DNA from 3 places in the Bradyrhizobium sp. MI1.11 genome. Region 1 is predicted to be linked to each of the others. Evidence: predicted binding sites of a transcription regulator. Region 1 holds the regulator's gene; each other region holds the start of a gene.
The links. The regulator LexA, encoded in region 1, represses DNA repair genes until DNA is damaged. The targets are predictions, from matches to a motif close to TGTTCNNNNTGTGTTCNG.
Positions count from the first base shown of each region.

Region 2: AC0L30_RS21150 (helicase-related protein) is a predicted target of LexA. The motif match lies at 2,595-2,612, and genes of this name have one in related genera.
Region 3: AC0L30_RS08780 (ImuA family protein) is a predicted target of LexA. The motif match lies at 3,633-3,650, and genes of this name have one in related genera.

Region 1 covers NZ_JBVVPM010000002.1:291,587-299,217, reverse strand. Annotated here, with positions in the region: gene AC0L30_RS03315 (molybdopterin molybdotransferase MoeA) at 1-817, shown strand, start outside; gene lexA (transcriptional repressor LexA) at 993-1,694, shown strand; gene AC0L30_RS03305 (hypothetical protein) at 2,147-2,581, shown strand; gene AC0L30_RS03300 (ComEC/Rec2 family competence protein) at 2,719-4,998, opposite strand; gene AC0L30_RS03295 (DUF2171 domain-containing protein) at 5,094-5,327, opposite strand; gene AC0L30_RS03290 (YybH family protein) at 5,414-5,800, opposite strand; gene AC0L30_RS03285 (glutamine--tRNA ligase/YqeY domain fusion protein) at 5,809-7,485, opposite strand; gene AC0L30_RS03280 (NAD(P)H-dependent oxidoreductase) at 7,565-7,631, opposite strand, start outside.
Region 2 covers NZ_JBVVPM010000021.1:5,126-12,756, forward strand. Annotated here, with positions in the region: gene AC0L30_RS21135 (hypothetical protein) at 1-290, opposite strand, end outside; gene rpmB (50S ribosomal protein L28) at 498-809, opposite strand; gene AC0L30_RS21145 (DUF3108 domain-containing protein) at 1,394-2,203, shown strand; gene AC0L30_RS21150 (helicase-related protein) at 2,879-6,310, shown strand; gene AC0L30_RS21155 (RNA-binding S4 domain-containing protein) at 6,395-6,664, shown strand; gene fdxA (ferredoxin FdxA) at 6,797-7,135, shown strand; gene AC0L30_RS21165 (CarD family transcriptional regulator) at 7,479-7,631, shown strand, end outside.
Region 3 covers NZ_JBVVPM010000006.1:174,173-181,803, forward strand. Annotated here, with positions in the region: gene AC0L30_RS08770 (error-prone DNA polymerase) at 1-1,294, opposite strand, end outside; gene AC0L30_RS08775 (Y-family DNA polymerase) at 1,291-2,883, opposite strand; gene AC0L30_RS08780 (ImuA family protein) at 2,780-3,568, opposite strand; gene AC0L30_RS08785 (putative DNA modification/repair radical SAM protein) at 3,731-4,963, shown strand; gene AC0L30_RS08790 (UdgX family uracil-DNA binding protein) at 4,963-6,405, shown strand; gene AC0L30_RS08795 (inorganic phosphate transporter) at 6,504-7,631, shown strand, end outside.

The DNA.
Region 1 (7,631 bases):
CCGCCCCGCCGGCGTCGATTTCCGCGAGGGTGACGTGCTCCTGCGCAAGGGAAGCCGTGTCACCGAGCGCGACCTCGCGCTCGCTGCCGGGATGAATCATCCGCACCTTGTCGTTTTCAGGCGTCCAAAGGTCGCGATTCTCGCCACCGGCGACGAGCTGGTGATGCCAGGCACCACGCCAGGCCACGGCCAGATCGTCTATTCCAACGGCTACGCCCTGCACGCGCTCGCCCGCAGCGAAGGCGCCGAGACGATCGACCTCGGTATTGCCGCCGACACGCTGGAGGCGACCACCGCCGGCATCCGCCGCGCCCGCGAGAGCGGCGCCGACATCCTGATCACGACCGGCGGCGCATCGGTCGGCGACCACGATCTGGTCCAGCAGGCACTGCGGGACGAAGGCATCGCGATGGCGTTCTGGAAGATCGCGATGCGGCCAGGCAAGCCGATGATGCACGGGCGACTCGGCGCAATGGGTGTGATCGGCCTGCCGGGCAATCCCGTGTCGTCCTACGTGTGCGCTTTCCTGTTCATGGTGCCGCTGATTCGCGCCCTGTCGGGCCGTTCAGTGATTCACCATCGCCGCGAACGCGCCGTGCTCGGCCGCGGCGTCGGCGCCAACGACCAGCGCGAGGACTATCTGCGCGCGCATCTGGAGGAGCGTGACGACGGCACACGCGTCGTTCTTCCCGTCAATCATCAGGACTCTTCGCTGCTTGCGAATCTCGCTGCAGCACAGGTACTTCTCGTGCGCGCACCATTCGCGCCGAAGGCCGAAGCCGGCACGGCTTGCGAAGTGTTGCGGCTCCCCGTCTGAGCACCCCGCAACGCGCGTTCCGCGAAGTTTGCTCTGTTCACGGTAAATTAAGCAGTTGCGGAACATGTATCGAACATATAGTGTCCGTTCATGATTTGTTTCGAGCATGTAGCGGCTTATTGCCGAATTCTGCGTCTCGGAATCGGACGACATCAACCGGGGGACTTTGGTCGAGATGTTAACGCGCAAACAATACGAGCTTCTGCGGTTCATCAGTGAACGTCTGAAGGAAAGCGGCGTGCCGCCCTCCTTCGACGAGATGAAGGATGCGCTCGATCTGCGCTCGAAGTCGGGCATCCATCGCCTGATCACGGCGCTCGAGGAGCGTGGCTTCATCCGACGCCTGCCCAACCGCGCCCGTGCGATTGAAGTCATCAAGCTGCCGGAGCTCCAGGCAGCCGCCGGCAGCCGCCGCGGCTTCACCCCCAGCGTCATCGAGGGCAATCTCGGCAAGGTGCGTGCGGGCTCCAGCCTGCCCGCGGACGAGGGCGAACGCCCCGTGGCGGTACCGGTGATGGGCCGCATCGCGGCCGGCACGCCGATCGAGGCGTTGCAGACACGCAGCCACACCATCAGCGTACCGCCCGACATGCTCGGCTCGGGCGAACATTACGCGCTGGAAGTGCGCGGTGATTCCATGGTTGATGCCGGCATCCTTGACGGCGACATGGCGCTGATTCAGCGCAACGAGAGCGCCGATACCGGCGACATCGTGGTGGCGCTGATCGACGACGAGGAAGCGACGCTGAAGCGCTTCCGCCGTCGCGGCGCCTCGATCGCGCTCGAGCCCGCCAACGCTGCCTATGAGGTCCGCATCCTGCCGCCCAATCGGGTGAAGATTCAGGGCAAGCTGATCGGGCTTTACCGGAAGTACTGATACCGGACGTACTTGATACCTGGAGAAGTTGGCGCCTCGCGCGCTTCCGATCGGCATCGCCGGTCAGAGATTGGAGCGGATCATCGTCCGCTCCGGCTGGATAGTCTTTCTGGTTCTGCACAGACTATCCGGCCCCTCCTCCGGCGCTGGCTACTCGCGACGCCCAAGAAGCAGCACCGAAACAGCACCGCTTCGCGGCTCGAGTGTGCGAGGAAACAGCGAGCAGCGATCGAGGTCGTTGCACCAGCCGGCAATATTCGCGCATGCGCCTCCCGAATGCATCGCAACTCTCTTTGTTCCTATTGAATTCGGGAAAGATAATGTGATCGCGGCTTGCGGAAACCAGCCGCAGATTTGCCCACAACCGAGCAGAGCTTTCGTGCTTCAACTCTGATAGAGGCCTGCGCCTCGATAAGAGACGTGGGTTGCTATCCCAGCATGAGGAGCACCCGATGTGTGACTACAGCCTGCATGCCGTCGCGTCGCGCCCCGCCGAAGTCGGCGAGACGATCGTCACGACAAATTTCCGCGGCACCTCGACGCGCGGCTTCGCCTCCGCAGCCGATCCGTCTGTTGCCGTCTGCCTGCTGCCGGGAACGGAGCTCGCCTTCGCAGACGACGTCCGCTACGACAATCGCTGGATCTGGACGCGGACCATCAATTCCCGCGTGGGCAAGTTCGGCAAGATCGATCCGCACGTTCCCGACCGCCATCATGACGCGATCGAATTCCCCGACGGCAAATTTGTGCTGGTGACGCAGCTCGTCGAAGGCCAGCGCGCGACCGTGCTGCAACTGCCTGTGACCCAGTCGGTCATCGAGCGCGAGCACAAGGCGCAGATCATCGCCGACAGGCAGCCGACCGTCACGCACCTGCCGATCGGCTGAAACAGCCGCCCTCCGGCTACGAGGTCGGAGGTCAGGATTGAATTGCCATCGCCGGCCGTGGCCGGCGAGATGGTGTGGTTTGCGCCAGCGAATCCGAGCGGACGCACCGACCCGCTGCGTTGCTCCGCACCATCAGATCAATCGTCGGCCTGCAAGTCGGTCTCCGCCGGCGTTGCGTCCTTGATGCGGGGCGCGGTCGCCTTCGGCGCAAGGCTGCCGTCGAAATCACCCTCGCCGGCGCCGACCGGCAACCAGGGGCGGCTCGTGCCTCTCGCCCTCACCACCTGAACCACAAATCCGTCACCACGCTGCGTCAGCGCCAGTGCGCTCTGGCTGGCGAGCCGCTGCCGATCGACCACCATCGCCGCGCAATCGGGCGGCGCGGGACGCGTCGTCACCACCAGCGCGGCCCGACTGCAATCGTCGGCGAGAGCGTCGACCCGCAGTGCCAGCGCGACCAGCCTCCCGTCGATCAGTGGCGTCACGCAGCCGGATTCGTCACAGGACACGCCATCAGCCAGCGAGGCTCTGCCGGCATCGCGCGGATCGGCGTCGGCAGCGAGCCATTCCTTGAGCAGAAAGCTGTCCTTGCTGGTCCTGATCAGGTGCAGATATCCGTCCTTGCCCCGCACCGCGACGCTCGCGCCATCCCCGGCGATCAGGATGTCGGGCTGCCGCGCCGACAGTCCCCACAGGATCGCTGCCAGCAGCACCAGGGCGCCGGACCAGCGCAGCGGCGTCCGCAACAAGCCCAGCACGATGATTCCCAGGCTCGCCGCGATCAGCGGCCCGATCCCGAACGCCGCGATGCGGCCGACGGCACCCGGCAATGCTGCGACCCAGCGCGAGACCGCGACCATCCAGTCGATGCCGATCCCCATCAGCCACCAGAACACGCTGTCCAGCCCGAACGGTGCAGCAAGCAGCCCCAACAGCCCCGCCGGCATCACCAGCGCCGAGACCACCGGCATCGCGCCGAGATTGGCGAGCACGCCGAACGGCGTGACACGGTGGAAGTGGAAAGCGGCGTAGGGTGTGGTCGCAAGTCCCGCAATCAGCGAAGCCATGAACAGCATCGCGATCTCGCGGCCGCCCCACATCGCAATGCGTGCAGTCGCCGAATGGTCCGGCGAGGCAAACAAATTCGGCATGCCGATCTGCACCAGCGCCACCAGCCCGAGCGTTGCTGCAAACGACATCTGGAAGCTCGGATGCACCAGCGCTTCCGGCGCGACCGCGAGCACGATCAGCGCGGCGACAGCAAGCGTGCGGAAGGTGATGGCGCGGCGATCGACCATCACCGCGATCAGCACTACCGCGGTCATGAAGAACGACCTTTGCGTCGCGACCTCCGCGCCTGACAGCAGCAGGTAGAACGCAGCGGCGACCAGCGCGGCGGCGGCCGACCATTTCTTGATGGCGAAGCCGGCCGCCAGTCTGGGGATCAGAGCGAGCAGCGCGCGCACCGCGAAGAACACGACACCGGCAACGACCGCCATGTGATAACCGGAGATCGAGAGCACGTGGCCGAGGCCGGAGATGAACATCGCGTCGTTGACGGGCGTGGTGATCGCATCGCGCCGCCCGGTGAGCAGCGCGGTCGCGATCGCCCGGTTGTCGCCGTCGAGCGTCGCCCGGATGCGGGCATCGATCGCATCGCGCAGGCCTTGCATGAAGGCCGCGTAACGCAGCCGCAAGCCGGCGGTCTCAGGCGGCGCCGCCACCGTGATTGCGCCCATCGCGAAGCCGGAGGCGCCGATGCCCTGGAAGAACATGTCACGCGAAAAGTCGTAGCTGCCGGGCCGCACCGGCGCGAGCGGCGGCATCAGCCGCGCCTTCAGCTGAACGAAACTGCCGACCTCCGGCGCCGTGCCCTTGCGGACCGACAGGCGCACGCGCTCGAGCCTGACGTCGCTGCGCTGCGCCTCCATCGCGGTGACGCGCAGCACGAACCTGTCGGTACGCTCGCGGATGTCGCGGGCTTCGACGAAGCCCGACAACGATACCGAATAGAGCGACTTTGCCAGCACCGGGTGAGCGATGCGCGCCGTCTTCCAGGTCGCGACGGCAAAGCCGGCCGCGACCGCCGCGATCATGATGGCCGGGGCGAACAGCCGGCTCCGCCGCAACAGAGCCGCGCCAAGCAGGAGCGCGATGGCGGTCGTGGCTACGACCCACAGCACAGGTTCGTGATCTGCCGAGAAATAAAGCGCGATGCCGCAGCCAAACGCCACGGGCACCCACGGCAACAGCCGCCCGGCGCCAGCCTCGGCGCGCAGCCACGCGCGCAAGGTCTCGGCCAGCGATGTCCAGAGGTCGAGGCCTGCAGGCGCGAGGCCGCCCGCGGACGCGGCGCGGCCCGCGGGCCACGTCCCCGCGATCCCCTGCGACCGTACCGGCCGGCCCGGCTCCGCCATTCCCTGCACTCGATGATACGCAACGAAGGCCGAAGCTACCGGAACGTGCAGGCGGGCGGATAGCGGTACGGATCAGGAACGAAAGGGCGCGACCGCTACTTTTCCTCTTCCATCGTCACCGCGACATCCGCCTTGGCCGACAGCCGGACCTTGTTGCCCTCGATGTCCGCGACGAGGCCCTTGTCGATGAAGTGATGATGCCCCTTGTGGCTGCCCTCGCCGCTGTCCTTCTTGGTCAGCTTGATGCGATTGCCTTCGACCTTGTCAACGGTGCCGATATGGACGCCGTCGGCGCCGATGACTTCCATGTGCTCTGCGATGTTCTGCATGGTGGGCTCCTTGTTGGACCCAGCCCAACGCGTGGGGCGCACGTTCGTTCTCTCTCGCGAGAATGACAATGCCGTGTGCCCACTGCTCAGATCAGCGGCGCCTGCGAGGAAGCATGGTGATTGACGATCTTCCAGTCGCCATCCTCGCGCACGATGACCCAGCTCATCTTGACCGAGAAATCGGGGCTTTCGCCGGCGAGATCGAACGAGATGGTTGCGGCCATATTGATGAGATCAGGAGCTGCCTGCGCCGCATACACCTCGGAGAAGACCGCGCTCGGCTTGCGCCAGCGCGGCAGGCCGTTGAAATAGTCTGCGACGCCATCCCTGCCCCGATAGAGCTTTGGGTTGGAGCCGAAGAAGAAGGCGTTCTTCGAATACAGAGACGAGAGTGCCGCGGCGTCGAGCGTTGCGAAGCCGGCGCTCCATTTGGCGATGATGGCGGAAACGACGGCGTCGGCTTCGCTGGTCATGGTCGTCCTCAGCCCTTGGCGACTTCCTTCGCGAACGTGTCGCGCAGACCGATGGTGCGCGAAAACACCGGCTTGCCCGGCGTCGAGTCCTTGTCGCGCACGAAATAGCCTTGGCGCTCGAACTGCATTACCTCGGTCGAATTGCCTTCCGCGACCGATGCCTCGACGCGCGCATCAGCGAGAATTTCGAGCGACTGCGGATTGAGGTCGGCCGCGAAATTCGAGGCGTCCGGGCTCGGGTTGGCAAACAGCTGGTTGTAGATGCGGATTTCCGCGGGCACGGATGTCGCCGCCGACAGCCAGTGCATGGTGGCCTTGACCTTGCGGCCATCGGGCGCGTTACCGCCTTTGGTCGCGGGATCGTAGGTGCAGCGCAGCTCCACCACCTCGCCGGCATCGTTCTTGATCACGCCGGTGCATTTGACGAAATAGGCGTAGCGCAGCCGCACCTCGTTGCCTGGCGACAGACGGAAGAACTTCTTCGGCGGGTTCTCCATGAAGTCGTCCTGCTCGATGTAGAGCTCACGGCCGAACGTGACCTTCCGGGTGCCGGCAGAGGGATCGTCCGGATGGTTGATCGCCTCGAGCTCCTCGGTCTGCCCTTCCGGATAATTCTCGATCACGACTTTTAGCGGCTTCAGCACCGCCATCCGCCGCTGTGACGTCCGGTTCAGCTCCTCGCGAATGCAGAACTCGAGCATGCCGACGTCGACGACGCTGTTGGCTTTCGCCACGCCAATGCGCTTGACGAATTCGCGAAGGGCGGCCGGCGGCACGCCGCGGCGGCGCATGCCCGCCATCGTCGGCATGCGCGGATCGTCCCAGCCCGCGACATGGCCCTCGCGGACGAGCTGGGTCAGCACGCGCTTGGACAGCAGCGTGTAGGTCAGGTTCAGCCGCGCGAATTCGTACTGGTGCGGCTTCGATGGCACCGGCAGCTTCTCGATGAACCAGTCGTAGAGCGGCCGGTGGTCCTCGAATTCCAGGGTGCAGATCGAGTGCGTGATACCCTCGATCGCGTCCGACTGGCCGTGCGCATAGTCGTAGCTCGGATAGATGCTCCACTTGGTCCCGGTGCGCGGATGGTGCGCATGCAGGATGCGGTACAGCACGGGGTCGCGCAGATTGATGTTGCCCGCACCCATGTCGATCTTGGCCCGCAGCACGCGCGCCCCATTCGGGAATTCGCCCGCCTTCATGCGGCGGAACAGGTCGAGGTTTTCATCCACGGTGCGATCGCGAAAGGGCGAGTTCTTGCCGGGCTCGGTCAGCGTGCCGCGCGCAAGACGGATCTCCTCCTGGGTCTGGTCGTCGACATAGGCGAGCCCGTCTCGGATCAGCTGCTCCGCCCATTCATAGAGGCGGTCGAAATAGTCCGAGGCGAAGAACAGGTTCTTGCCCCAGTCGAAGCCGAGCCAGCGCACGTCTGCCTGGATGGAATCGATATATTCCTGCTCTTCCTTGACCGGGTTGGTGTCGTCGAAGCGCAGATGGCAGCGGCCCGGAAACTCCTGGGCGATGCCGAAATTGAGCGCGATCGACTTGGCGTGGCCGATATGGAGATAGCCGTTCGGCTCCGGCGGGAACCGGGTCACGATCTCCTTGTATTTGGCCTGATCGAGGTCGGCCTGGATGATGTCACGAATGAAATCGCGCCCAACCTCGTTCGCCACCGGTTCTGTCATTACGAAAATCCTGTAGGGAAATCAGCGGCCCTTCTGCCAAATTCGAGCCCCTAGGCCAAGCCCCATGCCCACCGTCCGGTCAAACTTCGGCGATTCTGGCACGCACGCGCTCGATGAAGGCAGCCCGGGATGCCAAGGTGGAGCGA
Region 2 (7,631 bases), on a different contig from region 1:
GAAGTTAATATGCTAAGGGGCAGGTCGATTGTCTTCAGCGCAGACGCGGTTTTGGATATCAAATCAGCGGAAACTCTCGACAAGACTAACTCATAGCCGTCGACTTTTAGCCAGTCGCGGAGTGGGACAGCCGGGGCATAGTTGAGTACGTTATATTTGTCTTGCTCAAGATCGCACCGCGCGGTGAGCACCAAGCCGTGGACTGGGCAATTTGGATAGCGTTCTGCTTTTGCGCACGAAAAAATTGATCCCTGATTCATCTGCCCTAGCAGCGGTTCCTTGATCGTCATCCCATCCCACTCAGGAAATTTTCGAGATGGTAACGGTGGATCGATGCAACTAAAATGAGCAATAAGGCTTAGTTGCTCCCGTCGGTGGAGCCTACGTATGCCGCCAAAACAAAAACGGCCCGATCTTCCGATCCGGCCGTCACGCAAAACTTGATCCGGCTAAAGCCTACGCCACCCGACGCAAGCCTCCGCCCAATCCGAAAACTCTTAGCTCGCCTTCTTCGCCGGCGCGGGGGCCGGGCCGACCTTCTTCTGGATGGCGCGCTTCAGCTCGAGGGCGCGCGGCGACAGCACGGCGGCCTTGGCCTTGAGCAGGAAGGGATCGAGGCCGCCATTGTGGTCGACGCTCTTGATCGCGTTGGTGGAGACGCGCAGGCGCACGTTGCGGCCCAGCGCTTCGCTGATGAAGGTCACGTTGACCAGGTTCGGCAGGAAGCGGCGCTTGGTCTTGATGTTGGAGTGGCTGACCGTGTGGCCGACCTGGGGGCCCTTGGCCGTCAATTCGCAGCGGCGAGACATGGCAAAATCCTCAATCTTTCCCAACGATGTGCGGCCGCCATTCGGGGCGCCACGGGCAAATTCTCTGTCCTTGCAGGGAGCGGGCGGACGTATAGGGGGGAAGCGGCGGGACGTCAAGGTTTTGGGGCGGGTTTCGTGCTCCAAGGTAGGTGTCATCGCCCGGCTCGACCGGGCGATCCAGTACGCCGAGACGGCGCGGCTGACCAGAGGGGCCGCGGCGTACTGGATGCCCCGCCCCAGTGCGCAAAAGGCGGGGCATGACAGCGGTGGAGGTGGCGGGGTGAGGTGCGCGGTTCTGACCCGCCCCGATCACCAAAACGGCAATGATTATCGCGCCTTACCATCACATAAAGGGCGTATTCGCGCCCGAAGAGTCCAGTGGAGTTCCGGACGCGGAGTGGCCCGGACACATTGCTTGGCGCGCTATTTGGCTTAAGTAACAACCGTTCGCGCCCCGATTGGATTGTTTCGTGCTCACAACGTCTCATCTTGCGCCAAGCCTGCGCCCAAATGAGCTGCGCTCAGCGGAGCGGCGCGCAAGGAATCCACGCGTAAGTCATCCGCGCTCTGCCGGAAGCTGGGTCATGGCGGCCCTTTTCGGGCTGGTCTTGGCGTGGGCGGCGGAGCCCGCGGCGGCGCAAGGCAAGCTCGAGGCGCAATACGAGGCGACGCTGTCGGGCATTCCCGTAGGCCGAGGCGCCTGGAACATCGACATCCAGGACGATGTGTTCGCGGCCGCGGCCTCCGGCGGTACCTCGGGGCTTTTGAAATCGTTCGCGGGCGGGTCGGGCACCGGCGCCTCGCAGGGCCGCGTCGTTAACGGCGCGCTGGTCGCGACCGGCTATCAGGCCTCCACCACCACGTCGAAGAAGACCGAAGAGATCCGCATCACGCTCGACAAGGGCAATGTGAAGGATTTTGCCATCCTGCCGGAGCCGCCGGTCGATCCCGACCGCATCGTCGTCACCGACGCGCATCGCCGCGGCGTCTGGGACCCGATGACGGCCTCGCTGGTGCGCGTATCAGGCAGCGGCGACGTGCTGTCGCCGGACGCCTGTCACGGCAGCGCCGCCGTGTTCGACGGCCGCATGCGCTACGAGCTCAAGCTCGATTTCAAGCGCATGGAGAACGTGAAGGCGGAGAAGGGCTATCACGGCCAGGTCGTGGTCTGCTCGCTGTATTTCGTCCCCATCGCCGGCTACATCCCAGACCGTCCCGTGATCAAATATCTCGCCGCCCAGCGCAACATCGAGGTCGCGTTCGCGCCGATCGCGGGAACGCGCATCCTGGTCCCGTTCTGGCTGAAAGTGCCGACCCCGCTCGGGCCGGCCATGCTGGAAGCCACCAGCTTCATCACCACGGCCCAGCCGCCCAAGGTCGCGAAGACGCAGTAGGGCGCTGCAGTTGCCGCTGCCGTAGCCCGGATGGAGCGCAAGCGTAATCCGGGGTTCTTTGCTTGGCTCCCGCATTACGCTGCGCTTCATGCGGGCTACGGACCGCCCTTTTTGGCGAAAATAAACGCAAGCGATTTCAATGGCATGCCTACTGTGCATGGGGTTGTTTTCGCACTTTTTGTTTGGGAGGGCTCCAGGGCCGGGAATCCATTTGACTCCTCCCCGATTCTGATTCGACTCCGCGCCGTCCCCAGCTTTAACGAATCCGCCACCGAAACGTCGCTTGTGCGGCGGGCCAAAACTCCATCTAGTGCGAACCCAATAAGCCTCCCGCGACATCTTGCGAGAACGGAACAGGACTCAAGGGGGAGTCAGCGATTCGGCCGCGATTCGTTCTCAACTCGTTCCGAAGCTTAAAGCCAACGGGAAAAGCGTCGCAAAGTGAGACAGTTGCGCGAGGTTCGGGGAAGGGCGCCGCATTCTCCGCCGTCATGCCCCGGCTTGACCGGGGCATCCAGTACGCCGCGCCCTCTCGGTTTGATCTGCGCCGCCTCTGGAATACTGGATCGCCCGGTCGAGCCGGGCGATGACAGCAGTGTGTGAGGCCGGCCCTTCGCGCCACCGCCCCAAAACAGCACTGACATTCGCCCCAATCGCCATTACCTAATCCCCCAGATGCCTTTTTCCTCCTCCCCCTTCGCTTCCGAGCGGCTTCCCGGCGCCGGCGTCACTGCGGTGCTTGGTCCCACCAACACCGGCAAGACCCATCTCGCCATCGAGCGGATGCTCGCGCATCCCTCCGGCATGATCGGGCTGCCGCTGCGTCTGCTGGCGCGCGAGGTCTACAACAAGATCGCAGCAAGGGTCGGCCCCGACGCCGTCGCGCTTGTGACCGGCGAGGAAAAGATCAAGCCGAAATCGCCGCGCTACTGGGTCTCGACCGTGGAGGCGATGCCGCGCGATCTCGACGTCTCGTTCCTCGCCGTCGACGAGGTGCAGATCGCCTCCGATCTGGAGCGCGGCCACGTCTTCACCGATCGCATCCTCAACCGGCGTGGCCGCGACGAGACGCTGCTGCTGGGCGCTGCGACCATGCGGCCGATTATCGAGCGGCTGCTGCCGGGCGTCTCCATGATCACGCGGCCGCGTCTGTCGCAGCTGGAATTCGCCGGCGACCGCAAGATCACGCGGCAGCCGCGGCGCACCGCCATCGTCGCCTTCTCGGCTGACGAGGTCTACGCCATCGCCGAGCTGATCCGCCGGCAGCATGGCGGCGCCGCCGTGGTGCTGGGCTCGCTGTCGCCGCGCACCCGAAACGCGCAGGTTGCGATGTTCCAGAACGGCGAGGTCGATTACCTCGTCGCCACCGACGCGGTCGGCATGGGGCTCAATCTCGACGTCGACCACGTCGCCTTCGCCTCCGACCGCAAGTTCGACGGCTACCAGTTCCGCCGCCTGACGCCGTCCGAATTCGGCCAGATCGCCGGCCGCGCCGGCCGCGCCACCCGCAACGGCACCTTCGGCACCACCGGCCGCTGCGCACCGTTCGAGCCCGAGCTCGTCAATGCGCTGCAGAACCACACCTTCGATCCCGTGAAGGTTTTGCAATGGCGCAATTCGAAGCTGGATTTCGCTTCCCTCGGCGCGCTCCAGGTCTCGCTGAACCTGGCCCCCGGCCACGAGGCGCTGACGCGCGCGCCCATCGCCGAGGACATGCGCGTACTCGACCACGCCGCCCGCGACGCTGAGGTGCGCGATGTCGCGCACGGCAAGGATGCGGTGGAACGGCTGTGGGAGGCCTGCCAAATCCCCGATTATCGAAAGCTGTCGCCGGCCGCCCATGCCGAGCTGGTCACCACGCTGTACGGCTTTCTGATGCGGAAGGGATGTATCCCCGACGCCTGGTTCAGGACCCAGATCGACCAGGCCGACCGCGTCGACGGCGATATCGACACGCTGTCGGCCCGGATCGCGCAGATTCGCACCTGGACCTTCGTCGCCAACCGTCCCGACTGGCTGAAAGACCCCGAACGCTGGCAGGGGATCGCCCGCGAGGTCGAAAATAAATTATCGGATGCGCTCCATGAACGCTTGACTGAGCGTTTCGTTGATCGCCGGACCAGTGTATTGATGCGCCGCCTGCGGGAGAACACGAGCTTGAATACTGAAATCGGCAAGACCGGCGAAGTCATCGTCGAAGGCCATGTCATCGGCCGCCTCGATGGCTTCACCTTTGCACCGGATGCGGCGGAAGCCGGCTCCGATGCGAAAGCGTTGCAGGCTGCAGCGCAGGCCGTGCTCGCCGGCGAGATCAACGCGCGCGCCGAAAAACTGGGCAACGCACCGGACGAGCAGTTCGTGCTGACTTCGGAAGGCATCATCCGCTGGACCGGCGATGCCGTGGCGCGGCTGTCTGCCGCAGAGGACGCGCTGCATCCGCGCATCCGCATCATCTCCGACGAACGCCTCACGGGCGCCCCCCGCGACAAGGTGCAGGCCCGGCTCGAGCTCTGGCTCAAGACGCATATCGAAAAGCTGCTCGGGCCGCTGTTCGAGCTCAGCAAGGCCGAGGACGTCACCGGCATCGCCCGCGGCATCGCCTATCAGCTCGTCGAGGCGCTCGGCGTGCTGGAGCGCCCGAAGATCGCCAACGAGCTGAAGGACCTCGACCAGCCCTCGCGCGCGACCTTGCGCAAATATGGCGTCCGCTTCGGCGCCTATCACCTCTATTTCCCCGGCCTGCTCAAGCCGGCCGGGCGTGCTCTGGCCGCGCTGCTCTGGGCGCTGAAGCAGGACAATGTCGATCCCTCCGCGCTGTCGGGCGCGCAGCATCTGGCGAGCTCCGGCCGCACCTCGTTCCCGGTCGACAAGCAGCTGCCGCGCGACGCCTATCGCGTGCTCGGCTACAAGCAGGCCGGCGAGCGCGCCGTCCGCGTCGACATCCTGGAGCGCCTGGCCGATCTGATCCGTCCGGCGCTGGCCTGGCGCGAGAACGCGTCCGGCGAAAAGCCCGCCGGTGCGTTCGACGGCCGCAGCTTCGTGGTGACGCAGGCGATGACCTCGCTCACCGGTTCGGCCGGCGAAGATTTTGCCTCCGTGCTGCGTGCGCTCGGCTATCGCATGGACAAGCGCCCGCCGCTGCCGGCGAAGCCGGCCGCGCCTGTTGCCGAGACGCCTGTTGCTGAAGCCTCCAGCGAAGAGGCACCCGCAACCGAAACGCCGGTCGAGGACGCCGCAGTGCCTGCGGAAACCGCGATCGAAGCCGCCGCCGAGCCTGTGACCGTCGAAGACGCGCCCGGCATGGAGCAGCACGACGAGCCGGTGCAAGACGAGCCGGCGCTCGAAGCTTCCGTCACGCCGGAAGACGCTCCCGGCATCGCGCCACCTGCGGAAGAAGCTGCGGCACCCGTTGAAGCCGCCGAAACCGCTCCCGCCGAAACCGCACCTGCCGAGACCGCGCCTGCAGAGACTGCTGCAGCCGAAGCCGCTGCGTCGGCCGATGCGGCTGCGCCTGTGGAAGCCGCGGCAACGCCCGCCGAGCCCGAGCTCATCGAGGTCTGGCGTCCCGCCGGCCGTCACGATGATCGCAAGCCGCGCCACGAGCGCCATCGCAACCAGCGTCATCACCAGCCGCGTCCGCAGGCGGCCGCTGAAGCCGGCGCTGCGCCTGCCGAAGGCGAAGCCCAGCCTGCCGCCGACGGCGAGAAACGCGGTGAGCGTCATCGCCATGGCGGCGGTCATCGCCGGGATTCCGGCCGCGATGGCGGCAGGGACTTCCGCAAGCCGCGCGAAGGCGGCGCCGAAGCCGCGCCGCGTCCCGAGGGGCGCGACGACAAGAACCGTCGCTTCGAGGGCAAGAATGGCGGCAACAAGGACCGCGACAACAAGGATCGCAACAAGGGCAAGTTCGGTGGCGGCGATCGCGACAAGGGTCGCGACAACCGTGGCCGCGACCGCGACAAGGGCCGCGACCGCCAGGGCGGACCCTCGCTGCGTCCCTATGCATCGAGCGCCAATCCGCGCGAACGCGATCGTCCTGTCGATCCGAACTCGCCGTTTGCAAAACTCGCTGCGCTAAAGGAGCAGCTGTCCGGGCGTAAGGAGTAGCACAGCGTTTTCAAGCGAAGTGCGGAGCGGTTCGCGTGAAGAAAACGCGTCAGAGGGAATAGGGTCACGACCGAGCGGCAGCGCATCGACAAATGGCTATGGCACGCGCGGGTGGTGAAGGCGCGCACCTCCGCTGCCGAGCTTGTCGAGTCCGGCCATGTTCGCGTCAACGGTGCACGCGAGAAATCGCCGGGGCATGCGATCAAGATCGGCGACGTGCTCACCATCGCGCTCGATCGCACTGTGCGCGTCTTGAAAGTCACCGCCTTCAACGAACGCCGCGGCGATGCCGCCTCGGCCCGTGTGCTCTACGAAGAGCTCGGTGAAGGCCATCCGAATTCTCAGCGCAATTAATTGCGCTTTGAATTCATTTCTTGGTCGATCAAGCGCATAAAGCCGTCATGATCGGCCGTTCCTGAGCTTGCGGCGCCGGGCCATCCGCGCTACGCAAGCCGCGACTTTTAAAAGAGCTTTTCGGAGCGTTGGATGACTTACGTCGTCACTGAAGCGTGCATCAAGTGCAAGTACACCGACTGCGTCGAGGTCTGCCCGGTCGATTGTTTCTACGAGGGCGAGAACATGCTCGTCATCCATCCTGACGAGTGCATCGATTGCGGCGTGTGCGAGCCGGAATGTCCCGCCGATGCCATCAAGCCGGACACGGAACCGGGCCTGGAAAAGTGGCTCACGGTCAACGCCGACTACGCCAAGAGCTGGCCGAACATCACCCAGAAGAAAGAATCACCTGCCGACGCCAAGGATTTCGACGGCATGGAGGGCAAGTTCGACAAGTATTTCTCCGCGAACCCCGGCTCCGGCGACTAATTCGGGTCAAACTTAACCCTATTAGCGGCGTTACCGCCGAAAACCAGCCCTTAAGACCCTAAATCATTGATTTTTGCGGGAAATGTGCTATATTGGGCACATTGAGCCGAACCCTGGTTAGCCCCGTCGGCCCCGTTGGGTTCCCGTGAAACCAAATGTCGAACAGGGGCGTGGCAGTTTCCGCGCGCAGGCTGTGTCACAGAAAACGCGTAAAAAGAGTACTTCAGCGAAGGCTTCCCATAAGGACGCCAAGAAAGTCGCCGCGGCCAGCCGTAGCGCATCCAAGGGTCGGACCGCGACTAAGGCGCCGGCTGCAAAGTCCTCGAAGAACAAAAGAAGCGCAATGCCTAACAAGACTGCCAAGCCGGCCGCGAAAGCGACCGTTGCCAAGCCTGTTGCCGCCAAGCCTGCCGCCAAGCCTGCCGCCAAGCCCGCTGTTGCCAAGACGCCCGCTGCCAAGGCTCCCGCTGCCAAGCCCGCCGCGCCAAAGGCTCCT
Region 3 (7,631 bases), on a different contig from region 1:
CGACGTCGCGGATGGCGCTGCGCGGGCGATAATGAATGACGGTGGCGATGATCGCGGCGCGATGGCGGCCGTAACGCCGATAGACATATTGCATCACCTCCTCGCGCCGCGAATGCTCGAAATCGACGTCGATGTCGGGCGGCTCCAGCCGTTCCTTGGAGATGAATCGCTCGAACAGCAGATCGACCTTGGTCGGGTCGACCGAGGTGATGCCGAGCACGTAGCAGACCGCCGAATTCGCTGCCGATCCCCGCCCCTGGCACAAAATGTTCTGGCTGCGCGCGTAATGCACGATGTCGTGCACGGTGAGAAAGTAATGTGCGTATTTCAGTTCGGCGATCAGCGCGAGTTCTTTCTTCAGGGTGGCGCGCAGCTTGTCGTCGATCTTGCCGCCAAAATATTTGTCGACACCGGCCCAGGTCAGATCCTCCAGATGCCCTTGCGCGGTCTTGCCCCGCGGCACCGGCTCGTCCGGATACTGATATTTGAGCTGGTCGAGCGAGAAGGTGATCTTGTCCGCAAAGCGAATGGTCTCCGCGACAGCCTCAGGGAAATCGCGGAATAGCCGCGCCATCTCCCTGGGCGTCTTCAGAAACCGCTCGGCATTGCCTTCCAGCTTGCGGCCGACCGCCTCGATCGTGGTTGTTTCCCGGATGCAGGTCAGCACGTCCTGGAGGGGACGGCGCGCGGGGTGGTGATAGAGCACCTCGTTGGTCGCAAGCAGCGGCACTTTTGCTTTTGAGGCGAGATCATCGAGCTGCGCGAGGCGACGGCGGTCGTCGCCGCGATAGACCAGGCTCGCCGCCAGCCACACGCCCTCGGCCCGACTTGCCTTCAGCTTGGCGAGGATGTCCTGCGCTTGCGCCGCATCGAAGCGATGCGGCAGCGTCAGGATCAGGAGCTGGCCTTCGGAAAACGCAAGGAGATCGGCGAAGGTGAGATGGCACTCGCCCTTCGCGATCCGCGTGATGTCGTCGCCGCGCTTGCCCCTGGTGAGAAGCTGGCATAGCCGGCCATAGGCGGCGCGGTCGCGCGGATAGACCAGGATATCGGGCGTACCATCGATGAAGACGATGCGCGCGCCGATCAGAAGTTTTGGCTTGTGCAGCACCTCGTCATTGTCGAGCTCCTTGTAGGCGCGCACCACGCCGGCGAGCGTGTTGTGGTCGGCGATGCCGATCACGGGAATGCCGAGTTTGCTGGCCTGATGCACATAGGCGCGCGGATCCGAGCCGCCGCGCAGGAAGGAAAAATTCGTGGTGATGCCGATCTCGGCATAAGCTGGCGTAGTCATGCGAAGAGACCGTGCACATACCAACCGGGAGGAACGGGCTTGCCGTCGCCGTCGAAGCACTCCCCCTCGTAAAGACCATCGCGAAAGATCCAGAAGCGCAGGCCTTCGGCATCCTCGATACGGAAATAATCCCGCGTCAGTTGCTTGCCGTCCTGCCGCCACCATTCCATGGCGATGCGCTCGGGGCCTTCCACCCGCACCACCGCATGCTGCGCGCGGCGCCAGGTGAATTGATGCGGCGGGCCGTCGGGCACGGTCGCGAACGGCACATTGATCGGCTCAGGCTTGTCGAACAGCCGCAACGGACGCAGCGGCGGCTCACTTTCAGTGCGCGCGGGCCATTCGGCCTGCATGGCCACGGCGAGATGATGCTGGGCAGGCCCCGCCAGCACCGCACATTCGGGGATATGGGTATCCTCAGGCAGGTGCACGACGACGCGCTTTCCGCCGATGCGCGCGGCGATGCGGTCGATCAGCGCAGCAAGCTCGTCATTGTCGTGGACATGGGCATCGAGATCGCGCTGCTCCTGCACCACGATCTCGGTGCGGCTTGCCGACAGCCGCACCATGTCGAAGCCGAAGCCGGGATCGAGCGGATCGGCGAGTGCATCGAGACGCTCGCGGAACAGCCGGTCGACGACCGCGCTCCGCGTCACGGGACGTCCGGTCTCGACCATGATCGCACGCACTGCGCCGTCGGTACGGAAGAAGGTGGCCTCAAGCCGGCGCGCGCCCTTGCCCTGCTTCTCCATCGACGCGATCAACGTGTCCGCCAGGCGCGACAGCGTCATCGCGATCATGGTGTCGGTCGCGATCGGCTCAGCAAAGCGTTTCTCCACGATGTAATCGGGCAGCGGCTTTCGTGGATTGATCGGCGCATCGCCCTGCCCCAGCGCATGCGCGAGCAGTGTGGAGAATCGTGCACCAAACCGCGCCGTGATTTCGCTCGGCGTTCGCGAGGCCACATCGCCGATGGTCTTCAAGCCGGCGCGGCGCAGGCCGGTGGTGATGGCCTCACCCGCACCAAGCGCGGACACCGGAAACCGGCTGATTGCCGCCGCCTCCCCGTCATCGGCAACGATGCTACCGGATGCCTGCCGCGTCAGCGTGCGCGCGCAGACCGAGGTGCCGGCGACCGCCGCGCTGACGGCAAAGCCCTGGCGATCGAGGGCACGGACAAGGGTTTGCAACAGCGCAGCCTCGCCGCCGAACAGATGCGCGCAGCCGGTGATGTCGAGGAACAGCCCGTGCGGCGGATCGAGCGCCACCAGCGGCGTGAAGCGGTCGCACCAGTCGGCGATGTCGCCGATCGTCTTGGCATCGGCCACGGCATCGGCGTCGAACACCTTTAAATCAGGACACATCGCCCGGGCATTGGCCAGCGGCTGGCCGATATGCAGACCGAGGCGCTCGGCCGCCTCGTCCAGCGCATGGATCACCAGCGCGTTGCTGTCCTTGATGACGACAATGCTCGGATCATTGGTTCTACCCAGCCCGACGCCGTCGAAGAACCGCTGGATCCGGTCGATGGGCAGGCGCGGCAGCCACAGGCTGAGGATACGCCGACGATTCAGAGAACTGGCACTCATCACATTTCCATTCCATGATCCACCGGCCACACGGGCCATGACGATTGCGCAGGAGCTCGGCATCGAAGCGCGGCGCACCCCAGGCACTCCACATCGCGCCCGGCGGCGAATGCGCCGCGCGCAGCATCCACCTGGTCTCGGCGGTCGAGGGCAAAGGTTGCGCGGCCATCCGCAGCAGCAAGCCGGTGACACCGGAAGACTGCGCAGCCAATGTCAGCTTGCGGCTCGCTACGAGATCGAACTGCCTCGTCTCGCCCCAGAGCTCGAGCACGACGGCGCCCAGCGCGTCGCAGGCGAGTGCATCAGCCGACGTGCGCAGCGCACTCTCCACGTCGGCGGCGCGCACCATCACCATGCGACGCGGATCGAGACCGATCTCGGCGAGCCCGCTCATCGACAGCGCGCCGGTTTCAATTTCCGAAAAATCCTGCCGCACCCACAGCAGCGGCTTGCGTGCCGTCACGCGCCCCGCAAGTCCCGTGACAAAGCCGGTCGCGGTCGCGCCCTGACGTCCCTCGCAAAACACCTCGTGGATTGCCGCGCGCGCGAGCCCGCCCTTTAGCGCGCTGTCGGCCTCGCGGTGGCCGAGCGCGACACGGTCGCGATGATGCACGACCTCCGCCGTCTCGATGCGCTCGATCTGGCCGCGCAAGGCTGCAAGCGCGCTTGTTCGTGCGCCGCTCATATACGCCGCTCCTCAAGGGTGATTGCCGGTGGCTCTCAAAAAGAGAACCAGCGGCTAGCTCATTTGTTCATGATATGTTCTAATATAAAGCTAACGACGCCCCGGGAGTCAATCGAATTGGCGGGCCTTGGGATTCGTGAGCTGAATCAAAGGGATTCCAATATGGACGTGCAACGCAAGCTGGAAATCCTGGCGGACGCCGCCAAGTACGACGCGTCCTGCGCCTCCAGCGGCACCGAGAGGCGGGATTCCAGCGACGGCAAGGGCATGGGCTCGACCGCGCCCGGCATGGGTATCTGCCATTCCTACGCGCCGGACGGCCGCTGTATCTCGCTGCTCAAGGTGCTGCTGACCAACGCCTGCAATTACGACTGCCTCTATTGCGTCAACCGCGCCTCCTCCAACGTGCCACGTGCCCGCTTCACCATCGACGAAGTGATCAAGCTGACGCTCGACTTCTACCGGCGCAATTACATCGAAGGACTGTTTCTCTCCTCCGGGATCATCCGTAACCCCGACTACACCATGGAGCAGGTGGTGAGCGTCGCGCGAAAACTGCGCGAGGAGCATCACTTCCGTGGCTACATCCATCTCAAGACTATTCCCGAGGCCGACGATGCATTGATCTCCGAGGCCGGCAAATATGCCGACCGTCTCTCCATCAACATCGAGATGCCGCAGGAGACGAGCCTGCAGCAATTCGCGCCCGAGAAGGACGTGCGCGCGATCCGCCGTACCATGGGCCGGCTGCGGCTGAAGCTGGACGAGGCCGAGGAAAGCCGCAGCGCGAAGACGAAAGCCAAGCCGCAACGCTTCGCGCCGGCCGGCCAAAGCACGCAGATGATCGTCGGCGCCGACGCGGCTTCCGACCACACCATCCTCCACACCAGTGCCAATCTCTACGGTTCATACAGGCTGAGGCGCGTCTATTATTCCGCGTTCAGCCCCATCCCCGATGCCAGCCGCGCGCTGCCTCTGCGCGCGCCGCCCTTGCTGCGCGAGCACCGTCTCTACCAGGCCGATTGGCTGATGCGGTTCTACGGCTTCGACGTCGGCGAGATCGTCGACGACAGCGCGATGCTGCCGCTCGACATCGATCCAAAGCTCGCCTGGGCGCTGCGTCACCGCGACCGCTTCCCGCTCGATGTCAACCGCGCCAGCCGCGAGGAATTGTTGCGCGTGCCGGGCTTCGGCACCAAGGCGGTCGAGCGCATCATCGCGGCGCGCCGCACGACCACGATCCGCGTCGCCGACCTCGCGCGGCTGCACGTGCCCCGCAACAAGGCGCTGCCGTTCATCGTCCTCAGCGATCACCGGCCCGCGCCGCACCGCCTCGACGAGGCACGGCTGATCGAACGGTTCAAGCCGGCAACACAACTGGGATTTGGCTTCTGATGCAGTACATCATCCTCGAAAACGAAACCGATTTCGATGGCTGGCGCAAAGCCGCGCGTAGCCTCGTGCTTCATCAAATGAAGCCGGGCGACATCACCTGGGCCGTGCGGGGCGGCGAAGCGGAGCTGTTCGCGCCGCCCTCGCCGTCTCCGCTGCCCGCGGGTGGCGACGGCACCTTCAACGTGCCTGCAAAATTCGTCGAGCTCGCCAAGGCCGCGATTCTGCATCGCGATCCCGAGCGTTTCGCGATCCTCTATCGCCTGCTGTTTCGGCTGAAGGACAATCACGACCTCATCGAGGTCGCGACCGATCCCGATGTCGCGCAAGTCACGGCCATGGCAAAGGCGGTCTACCGCGACGAGCACAAGATGCATGCCTTCGTGCGCTTCCGCGAGATCGGCAGGGAACGCGAAGCGCACTACGTTGCGTGGTTCGAGCCGGAGCATCACATCGTCGAGCTCGCCGCGCCGTTCTTCGCCAAGCGCTTTGCCGACATGCCCTGGTCGATCCTGACGCCGGATTTGTGCGCGCATTGGGATGGCCACGCTCTCTCCTTCACATCAGGCGTCAGCAAGAGCGAGGCGCCGAGCGAAGACCGGCTGGAGGAAACCTGGCGGCGCTACTACGCCAGCATCTTCAATCCGGCCCGCCTGAAGGTGAAGGCGATGCAAACGGAGATGCCGAAGAAATATTGGAGGAACCTGCCCGAGGCTTCGATCATTAAGCCCCTGATCGAGGACGCCGAACGCATGACCGGCGCCATGATCGCCAATGCCGCAACCGATCCGCACAAGCCTCAAAAGCGGCCGGAGGCTCCGATGAAACGCAAGACCGCCACCGACGATCTCGAAGCGCTCCGCGAGGAGGCCGCTCACTGCCGCGCCTGCCATCTCTACAAGGACGCCACCCAGACCGTGTTCGGCGAAGGCCCGAAGTCCGCCAATATCATGCTGGTCGGCGAACAGCCCGGCGACAAGGAAGACCTCGCCGGCCATCCCTTTGTCGGTCCGGCCGGCCAGATGCTCGACCGGGCGCTGCAGGAGGCCGGCGTCGACCGCAAGAAGGTCTATGTCACCAACGCGGTGAAGCACTTCAAATTCGTGCCGCGCGGCAAGATCCGTCTGCATCAAAAGCCGAATACGCCGGAGATAAAGGCCTGCCGACAGTGGTATGAGCGGGAGGTCTCCGTTATCCAGCCCGATCTCATCGTCGCGATGGGCGCGACCGCCGCGCAGAGCGTGTTCGGCAAAATCACCCCGATCGGAAAGAACCGCGGCCGGCTCATAGACCTGCCCGACGGCCGCAAGGCGCTGGTGACGGTGCACCCGTCCTATCTGCTGCGGTTGCCCGATCCGGAGGCCAAACTGCTGGAATATCACCGCTTTGTCGAAGATTTGAAGATCGCCGCCGGCTTACAGAAGAAAGCCGCGCGCGCCGCCTGAATACTGGCGGGAAAACGGCTTTCAGGCGCCGCCTGTCATCCAGCCTTCAAATCCATCGGGGACAATAGCCCTTACAGAAAGTTAAGGGGCGTCCAGACATGACCGATGTTGCATTCGACCGCGCGGTAGCCGATCCCGCGCCGATCCAGCCGGCCTCGCGGCCAAATCTCGACAAGGGCTTCAATCCGCTGACACTGATCCTGTTCTTCGGCATCCTCGCCGCGGGCCTGCTCTACGTGGCCTACAGCATCTATTCCGATGTCGATGCGACCGGCACCAGGGTCACGAGCTACCTGCCTTATATCCTCCTTATCGTTGCGCTCCTGATCGCGCTCGGCTTCGAATTCGTCAACGGTTTCCACGACACCGCCAACGCGGTAGCGACCGTCATCTACACCCACTCGCTGCCGGCCGAAGTCGCGGTGATGTGGTCGGGCTTCTTCAACTTCCTCGGCGTGCTGCTCTCGTCCGGCGCCGTCGCCTTCGGCATCGTTTCGCTGCTGCCGGTCGAGCTGATCCTGCAGGTCGGCTCCAGCGCCGGTTTCGCGATGGTGTTCGCGCTGCTGATCGCCGCGATCCTTTGGAACCTCGGCACCTGGTATTTCGGCCTGCCGGCCTCCTCCTCGCACACGCTGATCGGCTCGATCATCGGCGTCGGCGTTGCGAACGCGCTGATGCGCGGCCGCGACGGCACCTCGGGCGTGGACTGGGGCAAGGCCACGGAGATCGGCTATGCGCTCCTGCTGTCCCCGCTGGTCGGCTTCGTCTGCGCCGCCGGCCTGCTGCTGCTGCTCAAGCTGATGATCAAGAACCCGGCGCTCTATGCCGCTCCTGAGGGTAACAAAGCCCCGCCGATCTGGATTCGCGGCCTGCTGATCCTGACCTGCACCGGCGTCAGCTTCGCCCATGGTTCGAACGACGGCCAGAAAGGCATGGGCCTGATCATGCTGATCCTGATCGGCACTGTGCCCACGGCCTATGCGCTCAATCGCGCATTGCCGGAGTCGCAGGTCGCCCAGTTCGCGAAGATTTCGGAAGCCGCCTCCAAGGTGATTGCGGCCAAGGGCGCCGGCCATGCGATCATCGGCGATCCCCGTCCTGCGGTGACGCAGTACGTCACCTCCCATCACATCAGCGAAGGCACCTATCCTTCGCTGGCAGTGCTGGTGAAGGATGTCGGCGAGCAGGTCGCGAAATACGGTTCGCTGAACAAGGTGCCGGCGGAA